2 regions of the Effusibacillus sp. SKA8 genome follow, and region 2 is predicted to be linked to the other one. Evidence: a T-box and tRNA genes for the amino acid it is inferred to sense, from the RefSeq annotation. Region 2 holds a T-box; the other holds one or more tRNA genes.
The links. The T-box of region 2 lies ahead of leuS (leucine--tRNA ligase). A T-box ahead of a tRNA ligase gene usually reads a tRNA of that ligase, here a tRNA-Leu.
Positions count from the first base shown of each region.

Region 1: it encodes a tRNA-Leu, which carries the amino acid that the T-box ahead of leuS (leucine--tRNA ligase) is inferred to sense. The anticodon was not compared.

Region 1 covers NZ_JBZCSF010000001.1:70,133-84,977, reverse strand. The annotation lists gene AC4ED1_RS00455 (hypothetical protein) at 19-1,737, opposite strand; tRNA gene AC4ED1_RS00450 (tRNA-Leu) at 2,105-2,191, opposite strand; gene trmD (tRNA (guanosine(37)-N1)-methyltransferase TrmD) at 2,345-3,115, opposite strand; gene rimM (ribosome maturation factor RimM) at 3,115-3,642, opposite strand; gene AC4ED1_RS00435 (KH domain-containing protein) at 3,790-4,017, opposite strand; gene rpsP (30S ribosomal protein S16) at 4,046-4,309, opposite strand; gene ffh (signal recognition particle protein) at 4,380-5,741, opposite strand; gene AC4ED1_RS00420 (putative DNA-binding protein) at 5,772-6,140, opposite strand; gene ftsY (signal recognition particle-docking protein FtsY) at 6,217-7,143, opposite strand; gene AC4ED1_RS00410 (YqzG/YhdC family protein) at 7,380-7,778, opposite strand; gene smc (chromosome segregation protein SMC) at 7,860-11,435, opposite strand; gene rnc (ribonuclease III) at 11,479-12,168, opposite strand; gene fabF (beta-ketoacyl-ACP synthase II) at 12,260-13,504, opposite strand; gene acpP (acyl carrier protein) at 13,649-13,882, opposite strand; gene fabG (3-oxoacyl-[acyl-carrier-protein] reductase) at 13,936-14,676, opposite strand; gene fabD (ACP S-malonyltransferase) at 14,676-14,845, opposite strand, start outside.
Region 2 covers NZ_JBZCSF010000003.1:34,569-49,413, reverse strand. The annotation lists gene AC4ED1_RS04030 (methyl-accepting chemotaxis protein) at 1-1,609, shown strand, start outside; gene AC4ED1_RS04025 (glycoside hydrolase family 18 protein) at 1,770-3,080, shown strand; T-box leader at 3,192-3,435, shown strand; gene leuS (leucine--tRNA ligase) at 3,573-6,035, shown strand; gene AC4ED1_RS04015 (D-alanine--D-alanine ligase) at 6,175-7,278, opposite strand; gene mntR (transcriptional regulator MntR) at 7,335-7,781, opposite strand; gene AC4ED1_RS04005 (helix-hairpin-helix domain-containing protein) at 7,953-8,564, shown strand; gene AC4ED1_RS04000 (homocysteine synthase) at 8,596-9,882, shown strand; gene AC4ED1_RS03995 (DNA internalization-related competence protein ComEC/Rec2) at 10,057-12,540, shown strand; gene AC4ED1_RS03990 (hypothetical protein) at 12,662-12,919, shown strand; gene AC4ED1_RS03985 (hypothetical protein) at 13,073-13,861, shown strand; gene AC4ED1_RS03980 (heavy metal translocating P-type ATPase) at 14,139-14,845, shown strand, end outside.

The DNA of each region.
Region 1 (14,845 bases), on a different contig from region 2:
CAACGACAACCTGCTTCATCATCTTGTTCCTTTTGCCGATGCGCCCGACTCGAAAATCTTCGACCTTTGCATAGCCGCGGAAACCTCGTTTCTGAAAGCGCTATGCCGCGGGTACTTGCTTCTATACTTTTCAATCAGATTGGCGCCAGCTTGCCTCTCTCCCCTGTTCGCCAAAGTCTCGGCCATCGCGACCAACAACCCCGCCGCTTTATGATAGCTCCCCCGATGCTGGTTGCCCACAATCGCGTCCACTCTTTTTCCGACCTCGTCCATGCACCATTTCAAAAAAAACTGCTCCTGCTCTCCGGTCAGCGCAATCGTTGTTATCGTATGTTCAATAACGCTCCGATACTTCCCGATATACTCCGCGCCGCCATGACCGCTTGTTTGTCCGATCGCATCCTCCCATTGCTTGAGCAGAACCTTCGCGCTCTCTCCCCCTTTGGACAACACGATCATCAGATAAGCGACCATTACAGGCTTAGGGTTGTCGCTGTTGCTCCATCCAAGCGGACCCGCCTTGCGACAATGTTCAAATACCTCCTCATATTTTCCCGCCAACAGCAACGCATTAAAAAAGACTCCGTCCTGCACGTAAGCCATATGCCGCTCGCGATTGTAGCCATTGTTCGAGAGTGTCCCGCTGCTGCTTCGAAGTTCCGTCATCCTCTGCTCCGCTTCCTCGCGAATCTCTTCAAAGCAACCGCATTCAATGGCCGTCGTATACAAATCAACCAAACGTTCCATGGAAGGGGACGAGTAAAAGCTCTCTTTGTGCCCCTCCAGCTTTAACTGCGGGTCATCCTGGCTCTCACCGAGTTTCGCAATGACATCCGCGACCTCCGCCCTAACCGTGTAGTCCCGTGGAATCCTGGACAGCCCTTCCCGGGCCACCCGGATGATCGCATCCATGTCGCCTTCCGCCTCCAGGGCCCTTATCCAGTCCATATAGGCCAAGGGATACGTTGCCGCATATTCCCTTGCGAACTCGGCAATCGCCGGCACGCCGCCTTTCATGAAAACCGCTTCCCTGAGCCACTCGCTGACCTGCCAGTGACCTTGATTTTTCAAAAATTCAATCCAATCTGCCAAAAAAACGTCAAAATCCGGCAGCGAAACGTCTAATGCGCCGGTAATGCTTTTTAGCGTAACGCCTGAGCCCAGATACCCGTATCTTTTCATCGCATTGTATAGCGAAGCCGGCCGTTGTTCCGGAGCTGAATTCATATAGACACAGCGGAGAAAAAGGGCAACCTGCTCGTCCAGATCGACCTCCAGCATGTTCGCGTAGTCCGTTCCGGGAAGATGTCCCGGCTCTTCGCCCATCTCCAGTACGCCGAACAATTTCAGATAAGCTTCTTCCGCGGACGCGTAATCCCCTTGCAGCAGCAGGCTTTTCGTTTGCAGGAAAAAGCCGTCCATTTCCCGCGCCCAGCTTTCGTTGCCCCAGTCCCGCTCTTCATGGATATCTTCATCCCACCCCCATCCGTCGCAATACTCGCCATCTTCCACTCTTTGGGCAAAAGCTTCTATCTCCTCAATCAATCTGGTCGCATCCGGAAGAGCTTCCTGCTTCCCCCGCTCACGGGGGATCAATTTGTTCAGAAATGCTTGTCTTTTGGATAAAGGCTCTTCACTGGCCCAATACAAGATCAGGTCCCGGAAATCATCTGCCGTAAACCGGCTTATACGCGTCCGTACCTCTTCGATAAACTCCTTGTAGCTCAGTGCAGCCATGCTCAAGCTCCTTTCTTATATGCTCGTCCGTACGGATATGCGCCGGAGGCGACGGAGATCATCGCCCTGTACGGGTACTGCTTATAGTCATATTGTATCAAATAAGTAAATAAAGCCACCAACATAGATCGTTGAATGGCTTGAGCTTTTATTCATGCTTGCTCCAAAGCTGTGGCGATTATCAATGCATCCGGAGTTTTGAGCCTCCGTCCTTTGGCCTTTTGATCTCGACGGATTTTCCCTGCTAATCGTGGGATTATTGTTCAGCCGTTTCCTTGTCCAGCTTTTTCGAGATCATGCCCGAGCACCTCCGGTACGCAACAGAAGCCCTAAGGACAAGTTATCCTTAAGAGCTTCGTTGCGTATTTGGTGCCGGCGAAGGGACTTGAACCCCCACTCCCTTGCGGGAAACGGATTTTGAGTCCGTCGCGTCTGCCAATTCCGCCACGCCGGCAAATGAAACCGGGCTTGCCCGTTTCGAACATCGATTATGATATCACGAATTTCCGCCGTTTTCAATGTTTTTCCCGGCTCCAAAAGAACCAATCGGGAACCTACCGCATATTCTACATTGGGGTCTCCTCCAAAGACGGCGCAGGGATACAGATCATGGTGTCCGCGGAGGGGACCCGCGGTTTTCGGAAACGGTTTCTGCGGCGATTTCTTTCAACCATTCCCGGTCCTGTTCGGTCAAAACGGCACGCTCCAGCAGATCGGGACGCCGCAGATAGGTGCGGCGCAACGACTCCCGCCGGCGCCATTGCTCAATTTTCTCATGATGGCCGGAAACCAGGACATCCGGCACTTTCCAGCCGCGAAATTCATAAGGGCGCGTGTAATGAGGATGTTCCAGCAGGCCGTTGCGGAACGAATCGAGTTCCGCCGATCTGTCGTTTCCGAGCACCCCCGGCAGCAAACGAACCACCGAATCGACAATCGCCATCGCCGGGATCTCCCCTCCCGTCAGCACATAATCGCCGATGGAGAGTTCGTCGGTGATCAAATGCCGGCGGATCCGTTCGTCATACCCTTCATAGTGCCCGCAGATCAGGATCAGATGCTCTTCTTTCGCCAGTTCCAAAGCCAATTCCTGCGTATAAGGAACCCCTTGCGGACAGGTGAGGATAATTCTCGGTTTTGCCCGGTCAGGTTCAATCAGCGATTCCACCGCGGCAAAAATCGGTTCCGGCTTTAATACCATGCCGCCTCCTCCGCCGTAGGGAGTATCATCCACCGTATGGTGCTTGTTTGTGGAAAATTGGCGGAAATCGATAACGCGGACCTCCACAGTCCCGGTCGAACGGGCGCGGCCGATGATGCTCTCGGAGAGAACGCCCGTAAACATGCTAGGAAACAACGTGAGAATGTCGATTTTCATCAATCCATCAAACCTTCCATCAGATGAACGCGAATCAACTTGTTCTCCACATCGACTTCTTTCACGCAATCGGGAATCGCCGGCAACAGGATGTCTTTGCCCTTCGGGGGTTTTACGACATAGACGTCATTCGCTCCCGGCTGCAAAACCTCGACCAGTTCCCCCAATTCCTGCCCTTCTTCGGTGACTACGCGGCAGCCGACCAACTGGTAAATGTAGTGGCTTCCTTCAGGCAGCGGCGCCAACTCCGATTCCGGGACTTTCAGTTCGCCGCCTTTGTATTTTTCCACGTCATTGATGGAAGGATGGCCGACAAATTTCAGCAGATAAAAACTTTTATGGACGCGGGCCGACTCGACAATCAGTTCCACCGGCTCCGGAAAGTTCGGATGGACAAGCAAAAGCCTGGAGCCTTTCACAAACCGTTTTTCCGGAAAATCGGTGTGGCTGATCACCCGGACTTCGCCCCGGATGCCTTGTGTGTTAACGAGAGATCCGACTCGTATCAATCGTTCCTGCAAAACCATCACATCCTTCTGTACAGCATAACCGTTTTCCCTGCCGTTCTCAATTCGGGGGATCCGCAAAATACCCGATAACTCTCTCCGAAGCTTCCCGCACTTTGCGGAGTTAAGAAAAATGAGGGCCGGGAACCCTGTGATTTCCGGCCCTTTCTACATGATCTCGACGGTTACCCGCTTGTCTTCCTGCAAGGCGGCCGCCGCCACGACAGTCCGGATCGCTTTGGCAATCCGTCCCTGTTTGCCGATGATTTTTCCGGCATCACCCTGTGCTACAGTCAATTGATAGACCACATCATGATCTCTCGTCGATTCTGTGACGCGAACTTCGTCAGGGTGATCCACGAGCGCTTTGGCAATAAGTTCAACCAACTCTTTCATCAGCCAGCCCTCCATGAATGGAATGGACTTACTTCATCTCGTGAACTTTCTTCAGGATGCCGGTCTTGCTGAACAAGCTGCGAACGGTGTCGGACGGTTGCGCACCGTTTTTCAGCCATTTGATCGCTTTCTCTTCGTCGATGTTGATCTGAGCCGGCTGCGTGACCGGGTTATAAGTACCGATCTCCTCGATGAAACGGCCGTCACGCGGAGAGCGGGAATCAGCCACAACAACGCGGTAGAAGGGAGCTTTCTTGGCACCCATGCGCTTCAAACGGATTTTCACTGCCATTTGCATTTCACCTCCTGGTCAAAGTCAAGTTAGTATTATATCCATTCATGCCCCAAAAGGGAATGCATGGTTAAAACGGAAACTTGAAACCGCCAAACCCTTTTTTCCCTTTTTTCTTGCCCAGTTTCTTGGCAAGTCCGGGGAGCTGTTTCATCATTTTTTGCATCTCGGCGAACTGATTCAGCAGACGGTTGACTTCCTGCACGGAAGTTCCGCTGCCCGCCGCGATTCGGCGCCGGCGACTGGCGTTCATGATCTTCGGGTCCCGCCGCTCCCGGGGCGTCATCGAGCGGATGATCGCCTCGACGCGGGCGATTTGTTTGTCGTCGATGTTGACGTTTTGCAGCGCCTTGTGGCTGCCAAAACCCGGAAGCATCCCGAGCAGGTCTTGCAGAGGTCCCATTTTCTTGATCTGCTGCATTTGTTCCAGGAAGTCTTCCAGCGTGAATTCCCCGCTCATCAGCTTCTTGCCCGCTTCCTGCGCTTTCGCCTGGTCGACGTTCGCCTGCGCTTTTTCGATGAGGCTTAAGACATCCCCCATGCCGAGAATCCGGGAGGCCATTCGGTCGGGGTGGAACGGTTCCAGCGCATCCAGCTTTTCGCCCATCCCGGCAAATTTGATCGGCGTGCCCGTCACCGACCGAATCGAAAGTGCGGCGCCGCCCCGCGTGTCCCCGTCCAGCTTGGTCAGGATCGTGCCTGTGATGCCAAGCTGCCGGTGGAAGGTTTCGGCCACATTGACCGCGTCTTGGCCGGTCATCGCGTCAACCACCAGCAGGATCTCATCCGGATTCACCGCTTCCTTGATCCGTTTCAACTCGTCCATCAAGGTTTCGTCGATATGCAGACGGCCGGCGGTGTCGATCAATACGTAATCGAACCCGTGCAATTTTGCGTGGGCCACCGCGTTCTTGGCGATTTCAACAGGGCTTACCCGATCGCCCAGCGAGAACACCTGGGTTTTCACTTGCTCTCCCAGCACCTGCAGCTGCTTGATCGCGGCCGGGCGGTAGATGTCGCCCGCCACCAGCAGCGGATAGCGATTTTGTTTTTTCAGGAGGTTGGCGAGTTTCCCCGTCGTCGTGGTCTTGCCGGCCCCTTGCAGGCCGACCATCATCACGACTGTCGGCGGCTTGGCCGCCTGCGCGATCCGGCTTTGCGTTCCTCCCATCAACTCCGTCAACTCATCGTTGACGATCTTGATGACCTGCTGGCCGGGCGTCAGGCTTTGCAGCACTTCCTGGCCGACGGCTCGTTCCCGGACTTTTTCGATGAACTCTTTGACGACTTTAAAGTTCACGTCCGCTTCCAGCAGCGCCAAACGAACTTCCCGCAGCGCTTCTTTGACATCGTCTTCCGTCAGCTTTCCCTTGCCGCGCAGGCGCTGGAAAGTCTCCTGCAGCCTGCTCGACAATCCTTCAAAAATCGCCATGGGCCCCCTCCTCTCCTGGATTGTTGCGCGTCAGCTTTCGTCTTCGTCCGATCCGGTTTCCCCGTCGTTTAAAAGCAACCGGATATAACCGGTCAACTCGGCCTTGAGAGCTTCGTCCACAGGCAGGCTCCGCACTTTCTCCGCCAGTTCGCCGCACCAGCGAATCCGGTTCGCATGCCGTTCGAGCAGCCGCAATTTCTGTTCGTATTCTTCCAACTGCAGTTCGGAACGGCGGAGGTTGTCGTACACCGCCTGCCGGGAGACGTTATACTGTTCTGCAATTTCCGCCAACGACAGATCGTCGTAATAGTACAGTTCCATAAAAGTGCGCTGCCTCTCGGTCAGCAACGCACTGTAAAAATCGTATAACAGGTTCATGCGTGTGGTTTTCTCAAGCATTTGACCACGCCTTCCGCCTGTCAAGATATATACCTTTACAGCACAAACCTCATAATACTGGAACCGTTAAAGAATGTCAAGAATCACTTTGTGAGGAGTCAAATAACGCTTCGACAAACTGGTTCGGGTCAAATTCCTGCAGGTCGTCGATTTTCTCGCCGAGGCCTACGAATTTCACCGGAATTCGCATCTGGTGGCGAATCGCGATGACGATGCCTCCCTTCGCGGTCCCGTCCAGCTTAGTCAGAACCAGGCCGGTGACCCCCGTCGCTTCGCCGAATATTTTCGCTTGCTGTAGAGCGTTCTGACCGGTCGTCGCGTCAAGCACGAGCAGCACTTCGTGCGGCGCATCGGGAATTTCCCGTTTTAACACACGATAGACTTTGTTCAGTTCATCCATCAGGTTGGTCTTGTTATGGAGACGACCGGCCGTGTCGACGATCAAAACATCCGCTTTGCGCGATTTCGCCGCCTGTACGCCGTCATAGACGACGGCCGCCGGGTCCGATCCCGCCTGATGTTTGATCACATCCGCCCCGACGCGCTGCCCCCAGATTTCGAGCTGTTCGATCGCGCCGGCCCGAAAGGTGTCTCCCGCCGCAAGAATAACTTTTTTGCCTTCCGTTTTCAATTTGTGGGCGAGCTTGCCGATGGTGGTGGTTTTCCCGACACCGTTTACACCCACGATCATGACCACCGTCAGGCCGGAAGGGTTGAGGTTTAGCGCCACCGTTTCCATCCCCATCAATTCCGCCAATTTTTCTTTTAGCACCGGCTTCAGATCGGCCGCATTCTCAATCCTTCGCTTTTTCACTTCGGCGCGCAGTTCTTCCAGCAAAGACATCGCAGTGTTGACGCCGACATCCGCCATGATCAACTGTTCCTCAAGTTCTTCGTAAAACGCCTCGTCGATTTTCCGGCGATTAAAGACCGCCCCCACTTTCTCCAGAAACGAGTCGCGGGTCTTGCTCAACCCTTCTTTAAACTTGCTGAAAAATCCCATGTTCATCCCTGCCTCGTTTGCGCTGTCCAGCAATTTGAAGCGGACCCGAGCCGCTCAGGTCCGCCGTGTTGTTCACCTCATAAATTTAATTATATCTCTTTTTCGCCATACAGAACAACAAGAAGACACGGAAGTCTGGCATGGACTTGGTGGGGCATAGGCTGGCATGGGCACCTGCCAAGCCGTTTCGTGATGAGCGGCGATGGTTCCGCCGAAATCGCCGTTTTTTCGAAGGACTACCGCTTTGTTTCCTGAAAAGTGACTGACACGACCCGCTCGCTGGATGTCTCAAACACAATCCGCACATAAACGCCCCATTCCCGGTTGCCGTTCTTGAGCCAAAGCTTGAACGTTTCCTCGGTCGTAGCCGATGATTTCGTTTGGCGGCCGACGTGCCGGTAATCGACGATCGCCGCACCGGGATATTTTTTCTTCGTCTCCGCCATCGCCAGCCTTCCCCACTTCGCATAGGACGGTTCCGTTTGCGGCATCGCGTGGCACGTATCCGCCATCGCTGCAGCCGCCGGTCCCGGCACAGCCAAAGCCACCGCCAACAAGACCCGGCTGCATCGTCGCTGCAACGCAAACCGCCACCTTTTATAAGGTCGATACAAGCAGCTTTGAATCCGGTGCACGGCGTCACCTCCTCCCTCCTAGTCTTCCGCAAAGGGTAAAGAGGCTATCCTCGCTCCGTTTGGAACAAAAAGTCCGCCGGCTTATGCGGTCTGAATCTCTTGCCGCTCCACCAGCCTGACGGAAATCAGCTTGGAAATGCCGGATTCCTCCATCGTCACGCCGTACAGAACGTCCGCGTGTTCCATGGTGCCTTTCCGGTGCGTGATGCAGATAAACTGCGTCTGGGCCGAAAATTCCCGCATATATTCGGCAAAACGGCTGACGTTCGCTTCGTCCAGCGCCGCTTCCACTTCATCCAGCACGCAGAAGGGAACCGGCTTGACGTGCAAAACCGCAAACAGCAGCGCCATCGCGGTCAACGCCCGTTCTCCGCCGGACAAAAGCCCCAGATTTTGCAATTTCTTGCCGGGAGGCTGCGCCACAATATCAATCCCGGTGGTCAGGGGATTGTCCGGATCCGCCAAAATCAGGTCTGCCCGCCCGCCGCCAAACAAACGGCTGAACACGTCATGAAACTGTCCGCGGATCGCTTCAAACGTCTCCGTAAACCGTTTGGACATCTCGCGGTTAATCTCGGCGATCACTTCGTTCAGTTTGTCCCGCGCTTCCAGCAAATCATCGCGTTGTTCCGTCAAGAAGCCAAGCCGTTCCTGCATTCGGGCGTACTCTTCGATCGCTCCGAGATTGACCTCGCCCAGCGCCTCGATGCTCCTGCGCAAATCGGCCGCCTGCCGTTTGGCGTCCGGCACGTCTTCCGGTACCGGATACCGCTCTTTTGCCAATTCAAAGGAAATGCGGTAATCTTCCGCCAGCTTGGCAAGAGCGGTGTTCAACTCCACATCGAGGCGGTTGATTTTCACTTCGATCTGGTGCAGTTGATTCTCCAGATTCTTGAGCACCAGCCGGGCTTCCCGCACCTTGTGTTCCTCGTCGGCCATCTTCCTGTGAAGTTCCTGCTTGCGGGCCAGTTCTTCCTCCAGCGCTCGCTGCGCTTCCGCCCGGCGCTGTTCCAAAAGCGTCAACTGTGCCGCCGCTTCCTCCAATTCCGCTTGCGTCCGCTCGATTCGCTCCCGTGTTGCTTCTAGTTCGCTCCGCTTGTCTTGCAATTCGGACAGCACCGCCGCCCGTTCTTTTTCGATCCGGGCCACGTTCGCTTTGGTCGACGCGATTTCCTGATCGAGCGCCGCCAAGCGCACCTTGAACCCGGTGACTTCTTCCGAGATATCCGCTTGGACGCTTTGCTGTTGCTTCAACAACGCTTGCGCCTGATCGACTTGCGCCGACAACTCCTTGACCCGTGCGTCCAATGCCGCAAGCTCCGCTTGCAGCGCCTCCTCCTTGCGGTTCCAGCCGGACAGTTCCTTTTCGAATTGCTGATGTTCCAGGGTCACAAGCTGCAACCGCTCGTTGACCGACCGTTTTTGAACTCCCAATTCACGCGTTTGCGCCTCCAGCGAGTGAATCTGCGCGCGCTCTGCTTCGAGCTTTTGGGCGGTTTCGTTCAACTCCACCTCCGTTTGACGCGCCATTGCTTCAAACGTGTCCAGCTTGTGCTGCACATCCGCCAGCTGCATTTGCAAAGAGGCGATCTTTTGTTCCATCTCTTCGATTTCCCGTTGACGCCCGAGCAGGCTGGTGCCTTTTTTCTGCTGGCTGCCCCCGGTCATTGCGCCGCCAGGGTTGACGACATCGCCGTCCAGCGTCACGACGCGGACACGGTACTGCAGCAGACGGGCCAACGCGTTCGCGTCGGCGATGGTTTTCGCGATCACCACCTGTCCCAGCAGATATTCCGCAATCGGCCGGTACTTTTCGGCAAACCGGACCCTCTCGGCGCCGATTCCGATGTAACCCGGGTGCCCTTCAATGGCAGTTCGCTCGTTTCTCCCGAGCAGCCGTCCGCGCATGACGTCAAGCGGCATAAAGGTCGCCCGGCCGCCACCGGTTTGTTTCAGGAAAAGGATCGCGTCACGGCCGGCTTTCTCCGACTCGACGACAACGTTCTGCAAAGCCCCGCCCAGTACCGTTTCAATTGCCGTCTCATACTGCGCGGGCACGTGCATCAACTCCGCGACCGCCCCGCAAATGCCGACGACGCGACCTTTGCCGGCCGCCTGCAAAATGGTGCGGACGCCTTGCGAGAATCCGCCGTATTCCTGCTGCATGTCTCGCAGCAATTCATACCGCGATTGAAAAGACGCTTTCTCCGTCTGAAGCTGGCGAAGCGCCGCAAGCAACCGCTCCTTCTCTTCCGTGCGGCCGGCGGCGGATCGCCGTTGTTCCTCGAAACGCTTCTGCAGCGCCTGTTCCTGCCTGCGCCGTTCGCTGAGCGCGGACTCGCTTTCAGCCAGGGATTCGTCCAACGCGACGATCCGCTCCCGCAGTTCCGCCTCGTCTTCCCGCATCTTTTCAATCCGCCGGAGCAAGCTGCTTTTGTTCGCTTCAATGTTTTTCAACTCGTTTCGTTTCCCGGCCGTTTCGTTCAGTTGTTCGATCAAATCCGCTTTCAGCCGCTCGATTTCCGCTTCCAGTTCCCCCCGGTCCACAAATCCCTTGGCGCTGTCCAGCTTCTCGTCCAGTTCGCGCCGGATTCCGTCCCGCTCCGCCGTCAGCCTTGCTAGCTTGTCCGTTTCCTCCGTCAACTGCCGCTCTTTTTCCTGCAGGTCCCCCTCAAGCTTGGCGATGGCCGACTGCAGCTCCGCCTGCCCGGCCTGCAGGTTCCCGTGGCGTTCCTGCAGTATTTCCCGGCGCCCTTCCGCCTTTTCGTATTCGGCCACCACTTCCACATGCTTTTTGTTGCTGGCCTCCATCATCTTGTCGAGTTGTTCGGCCTGCCAGCGCAACTGCTCGTAGCGGGACTCCTGCCCCGCCACAAGAGCCGTTTGTGCCGCCAGTTCGTCCTCTAGTTTGGCACCCTGTTCTTTTTCCTGTTGCCAACGGGCATGCAGTTCTTCAATATCATGAACACACAAGGCGATTTCCAAAGTTTGCAGGTTCTCTCTCAACCGCTTGTACCGCTTGGCGGTCTCCGCCTGTTCGAGCATCGGTCCGATCTGGGTTTCCAACTCCCCGATAATGTCCCCGATGCGCACCAGGTTGGCCGCCGTTTCCTCCAGTTTCTTTTCCGCTTCCCGTTTTCGCGCTTTGTATTTGACGATTCCCGCCGCTTCTTCAAAAATGCCGCGTCGATCTTCCGCTTTGTTGGAAAGAATCTCGTCGATCCGTCCCTGCCCGATGATCGAATAGGCCTCTTTCCCAAGACCCGTGTCCATGAACAGTTCCACAATATCCTTCAGCCGACAGGCCTGCTTGTTGATAAAATACTCTCCCTCGCCGGAACGGTATACGCGGCGGGTGACGGTCACTTCGTTGTAGTCCAAAGGCAATGTGCCGTCGCTGTTGTCCAGTGTCAGCGACACTTCACAGTAATTGACCGGCTTCCGCGTGTCGCTGCCAGCAAAGATCACATCCTCCATTTTGGCACCGCGCAGGCTTTTGGCGCTCTGTTCGCCAAGCACCCAGCGGATCGAGTCAGAGATATTGCTTTTGCCGGAACCATTGGGCCCCACCACCGCTGTCACGCCGGGAACAAACTCCAGTTCCGTGCGGTCGGCGAACGATTTGAATCCCACGATTTCCATCCGTTTCAGATACAAACGAACACCACTCCCGATTCCTGACACATTATCCGGTTGCGGTTTAACGTCCCAATAGGGTCAGCGTATCGTGCGCCGCCCGTTGTTCCGCTTCCTTCTTCGAGCGGCCCGTCCCTTTTCCGTATGGAATGTCATTGATAAAAACCTGCGAGACAAATTCCCGGTTGTGGGCAGGTCCCCGCTCCTCAAGAATTCTGTAAGACAAAACGCCAAGACCTTCACGTTGCACATGCTCCTGAAGCAGCGTCTTGAAGTCAGAGAGCAACAGGCCGTGCACGTTTTCCAGCTCCGGCAACACGTAAGTCTGCAAAAACGATCTCACCGCCTCCAGCCCCTGGTCCAAATACAAAGCACCGACAAACGCTTCAAACACATCCGCCAGCAAAGCCGGCCGCTTCCTTCCTCCGGATAGTTCTTCCCCCCGCCCCAGGCGGATGTACTTGTTGAAATGGAGTTTTTCCGCGAACTTCACCAACGACGGCTCGCAGACGATCGCCGCCCGCATCCGCGTCAATTCCCCTTCCGGCAAGGCCGGGTAACGGGCAAACAAATACTCGCTGACTAACAGTTCCAGTACGGCATCTCCCAGAAACTCAAGCCGCTCGTTGTCCTGTCCGTTCTCACCGCGATGTTCGTTGCGGTAAGACGCGTGGGTGAACGCTTGTTTTAACAAAGCAAGATTGGAAAACCGGATACCGAGGGATTGTTGCAACAAATCGAATTTCCCAGCCACAATTCTCACCTGTGATTGATCAGCGTAACGCCCCGGCGGCAGCCCCTCGCAAAAAACGGATGCCCCCGGCCGGGGCAGAAATCGGTACGAATCACTCTTCATATTTTCGAAATAGGATCGACGCATTATGCCCGCCGAATCCCAAAGAGTTGGACATGGCGACGTGAATCTCTGCCGGACGCGCCTTGTTCGGGACATAATCCAAATCGCATTCGGGATCCGGATTGTCGAGATTGATGGTCGGCGGCAGGATTTGATCCTGAATCGCTTTGACGCAGGCGATGGCTTCGACGCCGCCGGCGGCTCCCAGCAGATGGCCGGTTACCGACTTGGTTGAGGAAACAGCCAGTTTGTAAGCGTGATCGCCAAACACTCTCTTGATCGCCATCGTCTCGTATTTGTCGTTGTAGTCGGTTGAAGTCCCGTGGGCGTTGATGTAATCGACGTCTTCCGGCCGGATGCCCGCATCGCGAATCGCTTCGCGCATCGCTCTGGCCGCTCCGGCTCCTTCCGGGGCTGGCTGCGTGATATGATACGCGTCGCCGCTCATGCCATAACCGATAATTTCGGCGTAAATCGGCGCACCCCGCCGCTTGGCGTGCTCCAGTTCTTCAAGTATCAGGATGCCGGCTCCCTCGCCCATGACGAATCCGTCGCGGTCGCGGTCAAACGGACGGCTCGCCTTTTCCGGCGCGTCGTTGAAAGCGGTCGCCAGCGCTTTCGCCGCCGCGAATCCCGCAATCGCCATCGGCAGCACGGTTGCTTCCGATCCTCCCGTAATCATCACGTCCGCTGCGCCGCGCTCAATGATCTTGTATGCGTCGCCAATCGCGTTGGTGCCGGTCGCGCAGGCGGAAATGGGGGACGAGTTGGGGCCTTTCGCCCCGAGCATGATCGAAATCTGTCCGGAAGCCATATCGCCGATCATCATCGGGATAAAAAACGGCGAGATCCGGCGGGGGCCTTTTTCCAACAGGATTTGGTGCTGCTCCATCAGTGTTTCCAATCCGCCGATGCCGGAACCGACATATACGCCGATCCGCTCGTCATTTTCTGCCGTGATTTGCAACTTGCTGTCTTCCAGCGCCATTTTGGCGGCCGCCACCGCGTATTGGGCAAACCGGTCCATCCGGCGTGCCTCTTTCTTGTCAATATAATTCTCAGGGTTAAAATCCTTCACTTCCGCCGCGATTTGACAAGGGTATTCGGAAGCGTCAAAGCGGGTGATCCTGCCGACGCCCGATTTTCCGGCAACAAGGCTGTCCCAGAACGTCGCGACGTCATTGCCGACAGGGGAGATAACCCCCATTCCTGTCACAACCACTCGTCTTCTCATGTGGGAAATCACTCTGCCTTTTTAAAAAATGGACGATCAATTGTTCATCATGTATGCTCAAGTCCTCGGCAAGGGAACGCTGATTGTCGTAGTCAGAGTCCCGAGGAAACCCGCGGGACTCTGGGGTGTGCAAGACGACGGAGATTACGCCTTATGGGATTCTATGTATTTTACAACTTCCCCGACGGTGGTGATTTTCTCCGCGTCTTCGTCTGAGATTTCCAAATCGAACTCATCTTCCAATTCCATCACGAGTTCCACAACATCGAGCGAGTCCGCTCCCAGATCATCTTTAAAAGAAGCTTCCATCGTTACAGCCGATTCGTCAACACCCAAACGGTCAACGATGATTTTCTTCACGGTGTCAAAAATTGACATGCCTTTCACCTCCTCTTCAGAGTATACACGATTCCCGCTCCGAAGTCAGCTTTTTACATGACCATGCCGCCGTCCACGGTCAAAACTTGCCCCGTAATGTAAGACGCTTCGTCCGAGGCAAGGAACGCGACCGCTCTGGCGATATCTTCCGGGTCGCCCATCCGCCCGAGCGGAATCTGCTTGCCGAGGGATTCTTTCATTTCATCATTCAGTACGGCCGTCATATCGGTCCGGATATACCCTGGAGCGACCGCGTTGACCGTAATGTTGCGGGATGCCAGTTCCCGGGCGTTCGATTTGGTCAAACCGATGACGCCGGATTTGGCTGCCACGTAATTTGCCTGTCCCGGGTTGCCTGCCAGGGCGACAACCGACGTCACGTTCACGATCCGTCCGTAACGCTGCTTCATCATCACTTTTGCCGCCGCTTTTGTGCAATTGAAAACGCCTTTCAAATTCGTGTCGACCACAGTGTCCCAATCTTCTTCTTTCATGCGGATCAACAGATTGTCCCTGGTAATACCGGCATTGTTGACAAGAATATCGAGCCGGCCGAACGTTTCCGTTGCAAAATTGACGATTTTCTCCGCGTCTTCCGCTTTCGCCACATCCCCCTGCACAGCGGCGGCTTCCCCGCCCATGGCACGGATTTGGGCCACCACTTCTTCAGCGGCTGCCTGATTTCCTGCATAATTGACTACCACTTTCGCGCCGCGTTCCGCCAGCAGCATTGCAACCGCCCTGCCGATGCCGCGGGAAGCGCCGGTTACCAGCGCGACTTTTCCCGTAAACATTAGGATTCCCCCCTTAAGACAGAAACCGTTTTTTCAAAAGTGGCCGGGTCCTGAATCGACAAGGTCGGCACACGCCGGTTCACTTTCTTGATCAGCCCCGACAACACTTGGCCCGGGCCGATTTCGACGAAGCAATCGACGCCTTGTTCCAACATGAACCTGACGGATT
Region 2 (14,845 bases):
TGTGATCACGCTCTGCCCGATTTTTGCCGTCGGCTACCTGCAGTACAGAAACGCTGAAAAAGCCGTATACGATTTGACGGTTGCGGATCTGCAATACCAGACCTCGCTTATCGCCAAGGAACTGTACGCTTATACCCAAAGCAGCAATCCAAACGGTGCAGACTTGGAAAAGGTGGACGCGATTGTCAAAGACGTTGCCGAACGTTATTACAAGCCGAACGGAATGAACGGATACGCGTTCATTCTCGACCCAAAAGGCATTGCGATCTTCCATCCCACGCAGAAGGGAAAGGATCTGAGCGGAGAGATTTTCTTCCCCCAAATGCTCAAGCAAAAACGGGGCTGGATTGAATATGTTTTTCAGGGAAAATCGAAACTCACCGCCTTCGAGACATTACCAAACGGTTGGATCCTTGGCATTGGCAGCTATACGGACGATCTCTTGCAGCCGATCAACAAAAGCAAGGTGATGACACTTGTCATCAGCTTGATTGCGTGCGTTGCAGCTCTGTCTGTCGGAAGTTTGGTCGTCCATCGCGTGACCGAACCGATCCGCGCGCTGGTGGGAGCGATGCGGAAGGCCGAAACGGGTGATCTGACCGGGCGAGTGCCTGTGAAATTGCGGGATGAACTGGGGCAACTCTCTGCCATGTACAACGAAATGATGTCGGTTTTCCGCGATATGATAAAAGACGTGCAGCATGTTTCCGAGCAAGTTGCCAGTGCTTCCGAAGAATTGACCGCCAGTGCCACGGAGAGCGCGCGGGCATCGGAGCAAATCGCGGCTTCCGCTTCCGAGATCGCCGCCGGTTCGGAGAAGCAAAAACATTCCGTCATGGAAACAACCTCGTCCCTTCACCGCATCGGTAGGGATATCGAACAAATCGGCATGTTCATGCAAAAGGTGAACGAAGATTCCCAAGCCGCCCAGCAATACGCCCATAATGGCGAGAAAACGCTGCAGGAACTCGTTGTGGAGATGAACGACATCACGGCCAAAGTCAGCCAAACGCAAGGCGTGGTCAAAGAACTCGGCGAACGTTCGGAAGCCATTTTGGGAATTATCACGGTGATTCGCGAAATAAGCGCTCAGACGAATTTGCTGGCGCTAAACGCCGCGATTGAGGCGGCGCGCGCCGGTGAACAAGGCCGCAGTTTTGCCGTTGTCGCCACAGAGGTGCGGAAGTTGGCCGAAGAATCGGGAAAAGCGGCGGAAGAAATCTCCGGCTTGATCCTTTCCATCAACGACGAGATTAAGCAAGCGGTTGTGGCGATGGAGGAAACCAGCGGAACCGTCCAACAAGGCCGTGACGACGTGTCGGCGGTCGGCCAGGCATTCCAGCACATTCTGCGGGCAGTGGACGATGTCAGCAATCAGGTCTTTAATATGAACAACTCGATTCAGGCGATCGTTAAAGACACGGAACAAATCGTGAAAAATGCCGACTACATTTCCCATCTGGCGGAAGTGGCGGCAAACGATACGCAGGAAGTGGCAGCTGCATCCGAACAGCAGTCGGCAACCACGCAGGAGATGACGGCGGCTTCCGAAACTCTGGCACAAATGGCGGAAAAGCTGGCGGAGATGGTAAAACGGTTTACGATCTGAAGCGGAAAATAACCGTTGCATCTGCCGAAGAAAAATAACCGGCGTTCCTCCTGAATAAGATATGGCAGGACGGTATCCGAGCAGGATTTGCCTGAGCAAGTCGGTCTTGCAGAACATTGCCGGCAGACGCTTTTCCGGGTGCCGGTAAGGAGGAAGAGCCATGTTCGTGCATGTGGTGAAACCGGGAGAATCCCTTTTTTCCATAGCGGAACTGTATGGGGGAACGGCTGAACGTCTCCGGGTGGCAAACGGTTTGGAGGGAGACCGGCTGGTGCCGGGGATGAGCCTCGTAATCCCTGCCGGTCCTCGCTGCACGCTGCGGACTTGCAAAATTCAAGCGGGGGACACCCTGGACACGATTGCGAAGCGGCTACGTGTACCGCCGCACATCATCAGGGCTGTCAACGGCAGGCTGGATGAACAAAATCTGGCCGCTTACGAAACGATTTGGGTGCCTTGTCCGATTCGCGGCGAAGAATCGGTGGAAGTCAACGCGTTTATGGTCCCGACCGGCAGCGGTGTCGATGAAGAGATGCTTGCGGAAACCGCCGACTGCCTCACCTATGTGTCATTTTTTCACTATCCCGTCCGACCGGACGGAACCCTGTCGGATTTGCCCGATGAAAAAGCGATCGCCAAAGCGAAGGCGGAAGCAATCGCGCCGTTGCTCACCGTTACGAATTTTGACGGAACCCGTTTCAACTCCGATGTGGCCCGTGCCGTTACCGAAAACCCGGCTGTCCGGGGAAAAACCGTTTCCAACCTGCTCTCTCTTGTGCAAGCGAAAGGCTACAGCGGGATCAATGTCGATTTTGAGCACCTGTATCCGGAAGACCGAGAACACTATAACGCATTTGTCCGGGACTTGACGGAAGCTGCCAAACTTCGTCAAATTCCGGTTGTGGTCTCGATCGGCCCCAAGATGTCCGACGATCCCCGCAATCCCTGGACAGGCGCTTACGATTACCGCACACTCGGGCAGTTGGCGGACCGGGTGATCCTGATGACCTTTGAGTGGGGGTGGGTGGGAGGTCCCCCAATGGCGATCGCCCCGCTGAACATGGTGCGCCGGGTTCTCCATTACGCGACCGCTGTGATCCCGCCCGCCCAAATATTGATGGGCATGGCGTTATATGGGTATAATTGGCCCACCCCTTACGAGAAAGGGAAGCGGGCGACGGGCATTTCGCCAAAAGCGGCGGTGGAGCAGGCGATCCGCACAAACGGTCACATTCACTTCCATACGGCGGCTGCCGCCCCGATGTTTACCTACCGGGGACCGATGCAGGAAACCCGTCAGGTGTGGTTTGAAGACGCTCGCTCCGTTTTGGCGAAATTTCATCTTGTGTGGGAGATGGGGCTTGCGGGCGTCAGCTATTGGATGCTGGGCCACCCGTTTCCGCAAAACTGGACGCTGCTCAGCGGTACGTTTGACATAAGGAAGATGGAAGAGTTTTCGGATCTCGCCTGATGCGCGTGGCTGTCGCAGCGGCCCACATATGGCCCACATATGCGCCTTGACAAAACGGTGGTCGTCTGCGTATACTAACAAGCGGATGTACGAATTCGACAAAATGTTACGGCAAATGCGTTGACAAGGAGCAGTATTCGATCCCGTTCTTCCCAGAGAGCCAACGGAAGGTGCGAGTTGGCAGGAACAGACGAAGAAACTCGCCTTTGAGCAGTTACAGGGAACGGAGTACCTGTGACCGGGTTGTCCCCGTTAAGAACCTCGAGCGGACAGTGTCGCCGCCGGACGGCGATTCTTGTCTAATAGGGTGGTACCGCGGGAACCAGTGATGTTTTTCCAACCTCTCGTCCCTAGCAGAAGGCTTTGGGGTGGGAGGTTTTATATTATAATCTCCGCTATATTTGCGTTTCGGGTCTCCCAAAAGCGCTTGGGAGTTCCCGGACGGAACCTTCGTTTCACTTTTTGGGGAGCGATTCATTGGGGGGCTGTCAGATGAGCGAACGAAAATACGTGCCTGCTGAAATCGAGAAAAAATGGCAGCAGGCATGGGAGGAGTCCGGTGTCCACAGGACAGTCGAATCGACCGGAAAACCTTATTTTTATTGTCTGGAAATGTTCCCGTACCCTTCGGGGCGCCTTCATATGGGACATGTCCGCGTGTATTCCATCGGCGATGTGGTGGCGCGTTTCAAACGGATGCACGGCTTCAACGTCCTGCATCCGATGGGATGGGACGCGTTCGGCATGCCGGCCGAAAACGCGGCGATCAAGAACAAGAGCCACCCGGCTCCCTGGACGTACGACAATATCGCGTTCATGCGCAACCAGCAAAAAGAACTGGGCGTTTCGTACGACTGGTCCCGGGAAGTGACGACTTGTTCGCCCGATTACTACAAGTGGACCCAGTGGTTGTTCCTGCTGTTCTACGAACGGGGGCTCGCCTACAGGAAAAAAGGGGCGGTCAACTGGTGCCCGGAATGCGCCACCGTGCTTGCCAACGAGCAGGTGGAAGACGGCGGTTGCTGGCGCTGCGGCACCGAAGTGGTGAAAAAAGACCTGGAGCAATGGTATCTGCGGATTACCGACTACGCGGAACGGTTGCTGAACGACCTGGACAATTTGCCGGGCTGGCCGGAACGCGTCAAGACGATGCAGCGGAATTGGATCGGCAAATCGACCGGTACGGAAATCATCTTCGGGATCGACGGGCACGACGGATTGCTGACCGTATTCACAACCCGCCCGGATACGTTGTACGGGGTCACGTATCTGGTGTTGGCCCCCGAACACCCCGCTGTTGAACGAATCACCGGAAAATCCGGGAAAAAGAACGAAATTCACTCGTTTGTCGAAGAAGTGCGGAAAAAATCGGAGATTGAGCGCACCTCCGAAACCGCGGAAAAGATCGGAATGTTCACGGGCGAATACGCGATTCACCCGAAAACCGGCGACCGCATCCCGATTTGGATCGCCAACTACGTGTTGCCGGATTACGGAACCGGTGCGGTGATGGGGGTGCCCGCCCACGACCAGCGGGACTTCGAATTCGCCGCAAAATACGGTTTGCCGGTCAAAGTCGTCATACAGCCGAAAGACAAGCCGCTGGAACTGCCGTTGCAGGCCGCTTACACCGACGAAGGCGTGCTGGTGGAATCCGATGCATTCAACGGGTTGGACAATCTGGAAGCGATCGACAAGATCTCGGAAAATCTGGAACGGGAAGGAAAGGGAAAGCGCACCGTTTCCTACCGTCTGCGGGACTGGCTGATCTCCCGCCAGCGGTACTGGGGATGTCCGATTCCGGTCGTGTATTGCGAGAAGTGCGGAACGGTTCCCGTTCCGAAAGAGGAGTTGCCGGTGCTGCTGCCGGAAGAAGTGCAGTTCGAGGTGGCGGGCAAATCGCCGCTTGCCACAAACGAGTCTTTTGTCAACACCGTATGTCCTTCCTGCGGCGGAAAAGCAACCCGGGAAACGGACACGATGGACACGTTCATCGATTCGTCGTGGTATTATCTGCGGTACGTTTCGGCCAAGAAAAGCGACGGCCCGTTCGATACGGAGGCGGTGAACCGCTGGCTGCCCGTCGACAAGTACATCGGCGGAATTGAGCATGCGGTGCTGCACCTGCTGTATTCCCGGTTTTTCACCAAGGTACTGTACGACGCCGGGCTGGTGAATTTTGAAGAACCCTTCGAAAGCCTGCTGACGCAGGGCATGGTGATCAAAGAAGGCGCCAAGATGTCGAAGTCCAAAGGCAATGTCGTTTCGCCGGAAGACATTGTGAACAAGTACGGAGCCGATACGGCCCGCACCTTTATCCTGTTTGCCGCTCCGCCCGACCGCGATTTGGAATGGAGCGACCAGGGGGTGGAAGGAGCCTACCGGTTCCTCGGCCGCGTATGGCGCCTGGTCGATACACACGCCCATCTGTTCGCCAACCGTCCGGCGGCGGATGTTGCAACCGGACCGGCCAAGAAGCTTTGGCAGCAGACCCATTTTGTCATCAAGAAAGTGACGGAAGACATCGGGGAACGCTACCAGTTCAACACGGCCATTTCGGCGATCATGGAGCTGGTGAACGGCATCTACAGCTATCCGGACGGCGCCGACATCGGAACCAAACTCGACGCGATTGAAACGGTAATTTTGCTGCTGGCGCCGGTCGCGCCGCATATTGCGGAAGAGCTGTGGCATATGATCGGGCACCGGGAGAGCGTTCATCGCCAAACGTGGCCCGTATACGATCCGGCCGCGCTGGTACAGGATGAAATCGAATATGCGGTACAGGTGAACGGCAAATTGCGCGACCGCGTGGTCGTCTCGAAGGACGTGACGGAAGACGAGCTCAAAGCGCTTGTCTTGGCGCAGGAGAAAGTAAAAGAACAGGTGGCAGGCGGCACCGTCAAAAAATTTATCGTCGTGCCGGGCAAACTGGTCAACATTGTCGTTGGCTGACCCCGGACAGACCCCTTTTCGGCAGTGCAAGCGCGAATCGCGTTTGCACTTGTTTGTGGGGAAAGCCCCGCAAAAACGCTTACATTCGCTTACAGGGCTCTCTTTCTTACGGCTGTTACTGGCCGGCTGTTACCGGCGGTTACGGCTGCCCCGGCGCTCGGCCACGGTTCTTGTCGTGATGGCGTTCCATCGCTAGGCGAATCAGTTCGTCCAGCAGTTGGTCATAAGGAATGCCGGTGGCTTCCCATAACTTCGGGTACATCGAATAGACCGTAAAGCCGGGGAATGTGTTGATCTCGTTGATCAGGAAACGGTCCGTCTTGCGGTCAAGGAAAAAATCGACCCGCGACAGCCCCGATCCGTCGATGGCCCGGTACGCCCGGATCGCCATTTCGCGGACTTCCGCCATTTTATCGGCGGGAAGATCGGCCGGGATGATCAGATCGGATGTGCCGTCGACGTATTTGGCGTTATAATCGTAAAAATCGGCTTTCGGGATGATCTCGCCGGCAACCGACGCGCGGGGTTCGTCGTTGCCGAGAACGGCCACTTCGATTTCGCGGGCGTCAACGCCTTCTTCCACAACGATTTTTCGGTCGTGGCGGGCAGCTTCGTGCATTGCCGCAATCAGACTTTGCCGGTCCCGCGCTTTCGAGATGCCGACGGAGGAACCGAGATTTGCCGGCTTGACGAAACAGGGGAAACCGAGTTTGGCTTCGATCTCGTCGAGGATCGGATCAGGTTCTTTCTCCCAGCGGCTGCGCAGATATACTTCATATTTGCATTGCGGAAGCCCCGCATGGGCAAACACGGCTTTCATCACCGCCTTATCCATGCCGACGGCGGAAGCGAGCACCCCCGCTCCGACGTAAGGGATATCCATAAGTTCGAACAGCCCTTGCACCGTTCCGTCTTCGCCATAGGGACCGTGCAGGACGGGAATCACCACGTCCAGCGACTCGCCGATCCGGACGGGCAGGGTCGGACCGGGGGCGATGTTTGCCGGAAGATTGGCTTGGGCGGTTTGAGCAGACGCAAGCAGTGTTGAGGGAATTTCGGCGCCGAGCGCCTTGTACGACTCGATTCCGACGTGCCAGATCCCGTTTTTTGTAATGCCGATCGGTGTGATGTCATATTTATCGGGATTGAGGTTTTCGATGACAGAACGGGCGGAATTGAGGGACACTTCGTGCTCGCCCGAACGGCCTCCAAACACGACGCCAACACGGATTTTGTCAGACAAACAAGTCACTCCTCTCCTGATATGAAAAACAAAAAGCCCCACAGTGGAGGCTTTGTCTATTTGGTTTCGCCGTCCGTCGTCGAAAGGTGTTTCAGCTTTTGGCGGAAGTGCCTGTATTCTTCAAGACACTCCGGATAATCTTCGAAGAAAAGCACCAAGCTTTGCAAACTGTCCAACGTGCTTGGGCTGACATGATGTTCGATGCCTTCCACATCCTTTTCGATGGTCGCCTCGTTCACGCCGAGCATTCGCAGAAACCCTTCCAGCATTTTATGGCGTTGCTTCATCAAACGTCCCAACTGCTCACCGCGGGGAGTCAGGATGATGCCGCGGTATTTCTCATAGGTCACGTAGTTTTGTTCGTCGAGTTTCTGAATCATCTTGGTGACGGAAGAAGGCTGTACGGCAAGGGACGAAGCGATGTCTGAGACGCGGGCATACCCTTTTTCTTTCATCAATTCATAGATTTTCTCCAAATAGTCTTCCATGCTGGGTGTGAGCATCCCGCTTCCTCTCTTTCAATCCTATTCGGAACTATTGTACTATGGAACCTGATCTTCTTGCAAATTTGAGACGGTTGGGGGAAATTTCAAAAAAAAATTCGGCATGCCGGCAGGGTTCCCCCGTTTTGTAGCGAAATGGAAAAATCGGGGGGCATTTGACGAGGTGATTCCATGTTTCGGTTGACCAGACGGGAACAGGTGATTGTGACCGGCTTTCTGGTTCTGCTTCTGGTTGCATCGGGGGTCTACATGTACGGACGTCCCGTCCCGGTTTCGCAGGTTCCGCTCCCGAAAGCGGACATTCAGGGTCAAACGGACGGAGCGACAAGCGGCAAACAAGAGCCAGTCCCTGCAAAACCGGCCGCGGAAATCAAGGTCGACGTGAAAGGGGCGGTTCGAACGCCCGGCGTTTACACATTGCCCGCCGGCTCCCGCGTAACCGACGCCATTCAGGCGGCGGGAGGAATCAGCGAGCAGGCCGATCTGCAATCCTTAAATCTGGCGCAGAAACTGCCGGACGGGGGGCTTGTAAACGTACCCGTCCAAGGGGAGCGTGCAGCCGGCGGAAAAGGGTCCGCCAATCCGGACGGAAAACTCAACATCAACACGGCGACGGCTGAGCAGTTGGACGCTTTAGAAGGAATCGGATCGACGAGAGCGAAAGCGATTGTGGAATACCGGGAAAAACACGGTCCCTTTCAATCGGTGGACGATTTGCAAAAAGTGAAGGGATTTGGTCCGAAGCTGCTCGAAACGATCAAGGACAAACTGACAGCCTATTGAATCATCGCTTACGCAACGGGGAGGAGATCAAATGACAGAACGCAAATGGGGACTTGAAACATTATCCGTACACGGCGGACAGGAACCGGATCCGACGACCGGTGCGCGGGCGGTTCCGATCTACCAAACCACGTCTTACGTGTTCCGCGATACGGAGCATGCGGCAAAACTGTTTTCCCTGGAGGAGCCGGGCAATATCTACACCCGGATCATGAATCCGACGCAAGACGTGTTTGAAAAAAGGATTGCGGCATTGGAAGGCGGCGTCGGCGCCCTTGCCACTTCGTCCGGACAAGCGGCGATCACTTTTGCCATTTTGAACATCGCGGGACCGGGAGACGAGATCGTCTCTTCCACCAATTTGTACGGGGGCACCTACAATCTGTTCGCGGTTACGCTGAAGAAACTGGGAATCGAAGTGAAATTTGTCGATCCTGCCGATCCCGAAAACTTCCGCCAAGCGATCACCGACCGGACCAAGGCAGTGTACGCCGAAACCATCGGAAACCCGCGCATCGACGTGCTCGATATTGCGGCTGTCGCCAAACTTGCGCATGATGCGGGAGTGCCGCTCATTATTGATAATACGTTCCCGTCTCCTTATTTGTGTCGGCCGATTGAACACGGGGCGGATATTGTGGTGCATTCGGCGACCAAATTTATCGGGGGTCACGGCAACTCCATCGGCGGCGTAATCGTCGACGGCGGAACGTTTGACTGGACCAACGGCAAGTTCCCCGGTCTGGTCGAACCGGATCCGAGTTACCACGGGATTTCGTATACGGAAGCGCTGGGGAATCTGGCATTCATCGTGAAAGCGCGTGTGCAACTGATGCGCGACATCGGTGCCGCCATTTCGCCGTTTAACTCGTTTTTGCTGTTGCAGGGCCTGGAAACGCTGCATCTGCGGATGGAGCGCCATTCCCAGAACGCGCTGGCGGTCGCCCGGTTCCTTGAAAATCATGAATGGGTCAGTTGGGTGAACTATCCGGGCCTCGAGTCGAGTCCGTACCACAAGCTCGCCCGTCAGTATCTGCCGAAAGGCCAAGGCGCGATGATGACCTTCGGGATCAAAGGGGGCCTTGCGGCGGGGCGGAAATTTATCGATTCGCTGCAGTTGTTTTCCCATGTCGCCAACGTGGGGGATTCCAAATCGCTGGTCATTCATCCGGCAAGCACCACCCATCAACAGCTGACGGAAGAACAGCAGCGGGCCACCGGCGTTACGCCCGACATGGTGCGTTTGTCCATTGGAACGGAAACGGTCGACGACTTGATTTACGATCTCGACCAGGCGTTAAAAAAGAGTCAGGCCTAGTACACCAAGTACCGGTTAGCAAGCGGCAACAGGCGGGGGGCGGGAAGTCCCCCGCACCGCATTGCCGTTTGTCGATACCGGCTTTGCTTCCGTTCTCCTCCTATCTCAGGATCGCATCATTTACTATCTCTCCTCCGGTTACTTAAAACCTCTCCCCCGAAAGGAAAGATCCTTTTGCGGCGAATTCTCCTTCATCTTACCCTCCTTTTTTTGACAGGCATTGTGTTGGCCGGTTTTGCCCCCCGGTTCGATCCGGCCGGTCTGATGGTGATGCTGGTGGTGTTTGCGGCGGCTGTCGGTGCCGCGTTATTCGCGTATGCACGCCGGAACCGGCCTTTGCCCGCAGGCTTGCTGGCTGTCTTTTTCATAACGGCCGGTTTTCTTTACAGCCATTCTTATCTGTCGTTTCGTCCGAACCTCCTGCAACCTTTTTACGATCAGCAAGTTCAGGTTTTCGGCGTGACGGAGGATTCCCCGGTTTTTCGCAACGGCAAATGGCAATATACCGTTTCAGTCGAAGCGTTGATCGCGGAAGACGGACGGAAAGTGCCGCTGAAAGACCGGATTCAGGTTGCGGATTCCCGGGAAAACGGGCCTCCCGCCTACGGCGACAGGGTGGCGATCCGCGGCCTGCTGCTGGAGCCTTCCCCTCGGCGCAACCCGGGCGGATACGATGACCGGGAATTCCTGGAACGCCAGGGGATTCACGCCCGAATCGCGGTCAAAAGCGACGAATCGGTGCAGAAAACCGGCTCCAAGACCACTTTGTACGGCCTCACTGTTGCGCCGCTTCGCGAACACATCCGGAACGTGTTGAACAGGCTGTTTCCGCCGGGCGAAGCGGAATTGGCCGGAGGCTTGGTGATCGGATTCCAATCGGAGTTGCCGAAGGAATGGAAATCCGCTTTTCAGATGTTAAATGTGACGCATATTTTGGCTGCTTCCGGCATGAATGTCGGGTTGATCGCCGGTTCGCTGTTTTGGCTGGCGAAGCGATTCCGTCTGGCGAAGCGGATTGCCGACCCGGCTGTGATCGGCACCATTTTTCTGTATACGCTGGTCGCCGGAGCGGGGCCTTCGGTTGTACGGGCCGGATTGATGGCGGCGCTTGTCATCGCGGGAGCGTCTTTAGGGAGAAAAATCGACCTTCCGACAACGGTCGCCGTCGCTGCGCTCGTTGCCTCTCTCGGGAATCCGGGGATCCTTGCCGACATCGGGTTTCTGCTCTCCTTTATCACGACTCTCGGATTGTTTTTGCTGACTCCCCGCCTGACGCCGTTGATCAGCGGTCCGGAGTGGGCGCGTTCCGCCGTTGCCGTCACTCTGGCCGCGCAGATTTCTTCCCTGCCCCTTCTGATCTACTATTTCAACCAGCTTTCCCCGTTTGCGCTGCTTGCCAATCTGTACATCATGCCGCTCACCTTCTTGCTGGTGCCCCTGGGATTTGGAGTGATCGTGTTGGGGGCTTTGCACGTCTGGCTTGCCTTCCCTTTTGTCGGTGTTTGCCGGCTGCTTTTGTGGTTGTTGGTCAAACCGGTCGTTTGGCTGGCGGAAGCGACCGCCGGCTGGACTTGGACGGTCCCCAGCCCGCCGCTTTGGGGAGTCTGGCTTTCTTACGGCTTAATGTTGATCGTCTTGTTTCGGCAGCAACTCCGGGCTCACTGGTCGCGCTTTCAGGTCTGGCGGAGCGTGTGTTTGCGATTTGCCGGCTTGCGGCTTGTCGACGGTTGGAAGCGGCGGTGGATGGCGGGAATCGCAGGCGCGGCGATTGCTTTGTCGACGGCGTGGCTCTGGCCGTCTTCCGAACTGCGCGTCACGTTTCTCGATGTCGGGCAAGGCGACAGCGCTTTGATCGAAACGCCATCGGGGATCGCGATACTCGTCGACGGCGGCGGGGTTCCGTCCCATGTGCGGTCTGATTTTGATACGGGTGAACAAATTGTGATCCCGTTTCTTCGGCATCGAGGGGTGCGGACGATCGATTACATGATTGCTACCCATGCGGACGAAGACCATGTGGGCGGATTGGTGACCATCGCCGAAAAAATGGAGGTGCAAAACCTGATTGTGTCCGGTTATTACGATGCAAGCCCCGCCTTCCGGCAACTGCTGCAGGTCGCCCACCGCAAGGGAACCGCGATTTACGAATCCAGGGCGGGACTCGGGTGGGAACTGGAGCCGGGAGTCCGGTGGCGTTTTTTGAATCCCGCCGGGATTCGAACGGGAACGCGGAACGACCGAAACGCCAACTGCATCGTTTTTGAACTGCAGTACGGAGACCGTTCGTTTTTGTTCACGGGAGACGTGGAAGGGCAGGTGGAACCGGAGCTGTTGCCCGATCTTCACCCGGTGGATGTGTTGAAGGTCGCCCACCATGGCAGCCATTACTCGACGACGGAAGAGTTTGTGCAACGGGTCCGGCCCCAATATGCCGTCATTTCGGTCGGCAAACGCAATGTTTACCATCATCCTCACAACGAGGTGCTGGAGCGGCTGGCGAGTGTCGGGGCCCGGGTGCTGCGAACGGACCGGCAGGGCGCCGTTACGGTGACCACAGACGGGAAGAGTTTGCGGGTTCAGCCTTTTGTGCAAGGTGAAAGGCCCCATTTTTCGATAAAAAAATGGTTACCCTTGCGAATAAGACCCTTTTTTCCTTGAAATTCTAACTACGGACGAACAGTTTGCCAGCCGGGTACGACAAGCGGACCAAACCGGTTCCGTTTCGGTCCTGCAGCCGATCGACGGGCGCCGGAAGGCGACCTGCGTCGTAACGGAACATATGGATATCGACTTTGCCGATGATGACCAAAATTCAAATTCGGCGACGCATGATATTTTCCGGAATGATGGCAGACAAGCTTCCGCCGGAATGGGATTTAGGGAGGTTTTGGTTGATATGAAAAAATGCTTCGCCTTGATTGCGACTTTCAGTGTTTTTGCAGCATTGGCGCTGCAACCCGTACCTTTGCGGGGAGAGAAGCCGACTTCCGGAAAAGGCTGGGGCACATGGACACAGATTAAAAAATTAAGCTATTAAACTCTCTACCCGGAATGAAGGCGGCAACCGGCGAATAGAATCGTCATAACAAGCTGTACCGTCAGGTACGGCTTGTACCCTTGGGAATGTTGAACTTGCGTGAACGGATTCAATCCGTCGTTTGATTTGCGATTGGCCGGGAGGGTGACGGGAATGACCAGGAAAATTCCGCTTTTTGCAATGTTGCTGGCGGGGGTGCTTGCCGCCGTCCTGTTATATGCAAGAGGTTCTGACAGCGGACAAGCATATCCCCGCGATCAGCGGGAACGGACCGTGATTTCCGCCATTCGGCAGCAATTTCAGGGGATAACGGAAAATGACGTCCGCTTCGGAATATGGACTCCTCTGCCTTTGTCGGGTCCGGTGTTAACCCGGGAGGAACGTGAACGGGAACTGTCCGCCATCCGGCAGGAGACGGCTGTGGCCGAACAGCGGAAAAATCAAGCGGAAGAGGGAATTGCGGACAGCGAGCGGGCGATCCAGGCGGTGCAAAACGATTTTGATCACGGGCGGTTGACACGCGCCGACGCGGACATGCTCCTGCAGTTGTTTCGGGACAGAATCGACAAGCACAGAAAAATCGCCGACGAATCGCAACAGCGGATCGCCAAGCTGCAGGCCCGCCAACAGGAATTGACCGCTTACAAAGAACCGGAGCCGATCGTGTACGCGCAGGCGGAAATCGATACGGGGCTGGTCACTCACAAGATGACCGTTTTTTACAATACCTCGCGGGAACGACTGCTGACGGACGAAGAAGTGCTGCAAAATCCGGTCGCATCCCGGGTGAAAACACAACATTCGACAGTCCCTTCTATCCGCGCCGTAAAAAGTGTCCTTTACACGTGCGGCATCTGGTTGGCCGTATGGATACCGGCGAACGGGATTGCGGCTTACTTTGCGGACAGAAGAAGCAAAAAAAGGCGAGCCGCTTTTCATTGACGGCTGCCTTATTATACTATCAGTTTGGAATTATTCTTGAGAATAATTTTCAATGTCAAGTAAACGTCCGAAATGGACAATGATAAGCGTTCTCGCAGAAAAATAACCGATATTCTTAATTTTTGCTTTATTTTCTTTCTTTTTCATGGTATTCTGATTTCAGAAATTCTCGCCTTCACATGCTGCCGTCACCTAGACGGCAGCATGTGCCGTTTTTGGGATGTTGATTTTAGTTCTCAACGGTTTACCCCCTTTGCAATGAAAGGAGATGGAGGGCATGTATCACTTGGAAAAATCATCTCTGCTGCAACCTGTCTTTCGCCCGGAACCTCCCGATTCCCGGCAAAGAAGCCGGGTCCGCTCCCTGCTCCGGCATGGGGAGGCGATTGCGGCAGCCTGCAGCGGGGGACTCATCGCCTTGGCTTGGTTCTTGCAGGAAAACCACCCGGATTTGGCGGTTGGCTGTTTTCTTTTGGCGTATGGTATCGGAGGATTCGCAAAAGGGCGGGAGGGGCTTTTGACTCTCGTCAAAAAGCGCGAAATCGACGTAAATCTGCTGATGCTGGCCGCTGCGGCGGGGGCGGCGGGCAGCGGATACTGGACGGAAGGGGCGATCCTGATCTTCATTTTTGCCGTCAGCGGCGTGCTGGAAAAATATGCGACGGAGCGCAGCCGCCGCGACATCTCTTCGCTGGTGCGGATGAAACCGGAAACCGCCTGGCTTTGCGAAAACGGAAAAGAGCGGCAAGTGCGAATCGAACGGTTGCGGGTCGGAGACACTGTCATCGTCAAGCCGGGAGAAAGGATTCCCGTCGACGGGGTTGTAAAAGAGGGGATTTCGTCAGTCAACCAGGCGCCGATTACGGGGGAATCCGTGCCGGTCGACAAGGCAGCCGGCGACGAAGTTTACGCCGGCACGTTAAACGGCAACGGCTCTTTGCTGATTGAAGTGACGCGCACCAGCGAGTACAGCCTGTTTGCCAA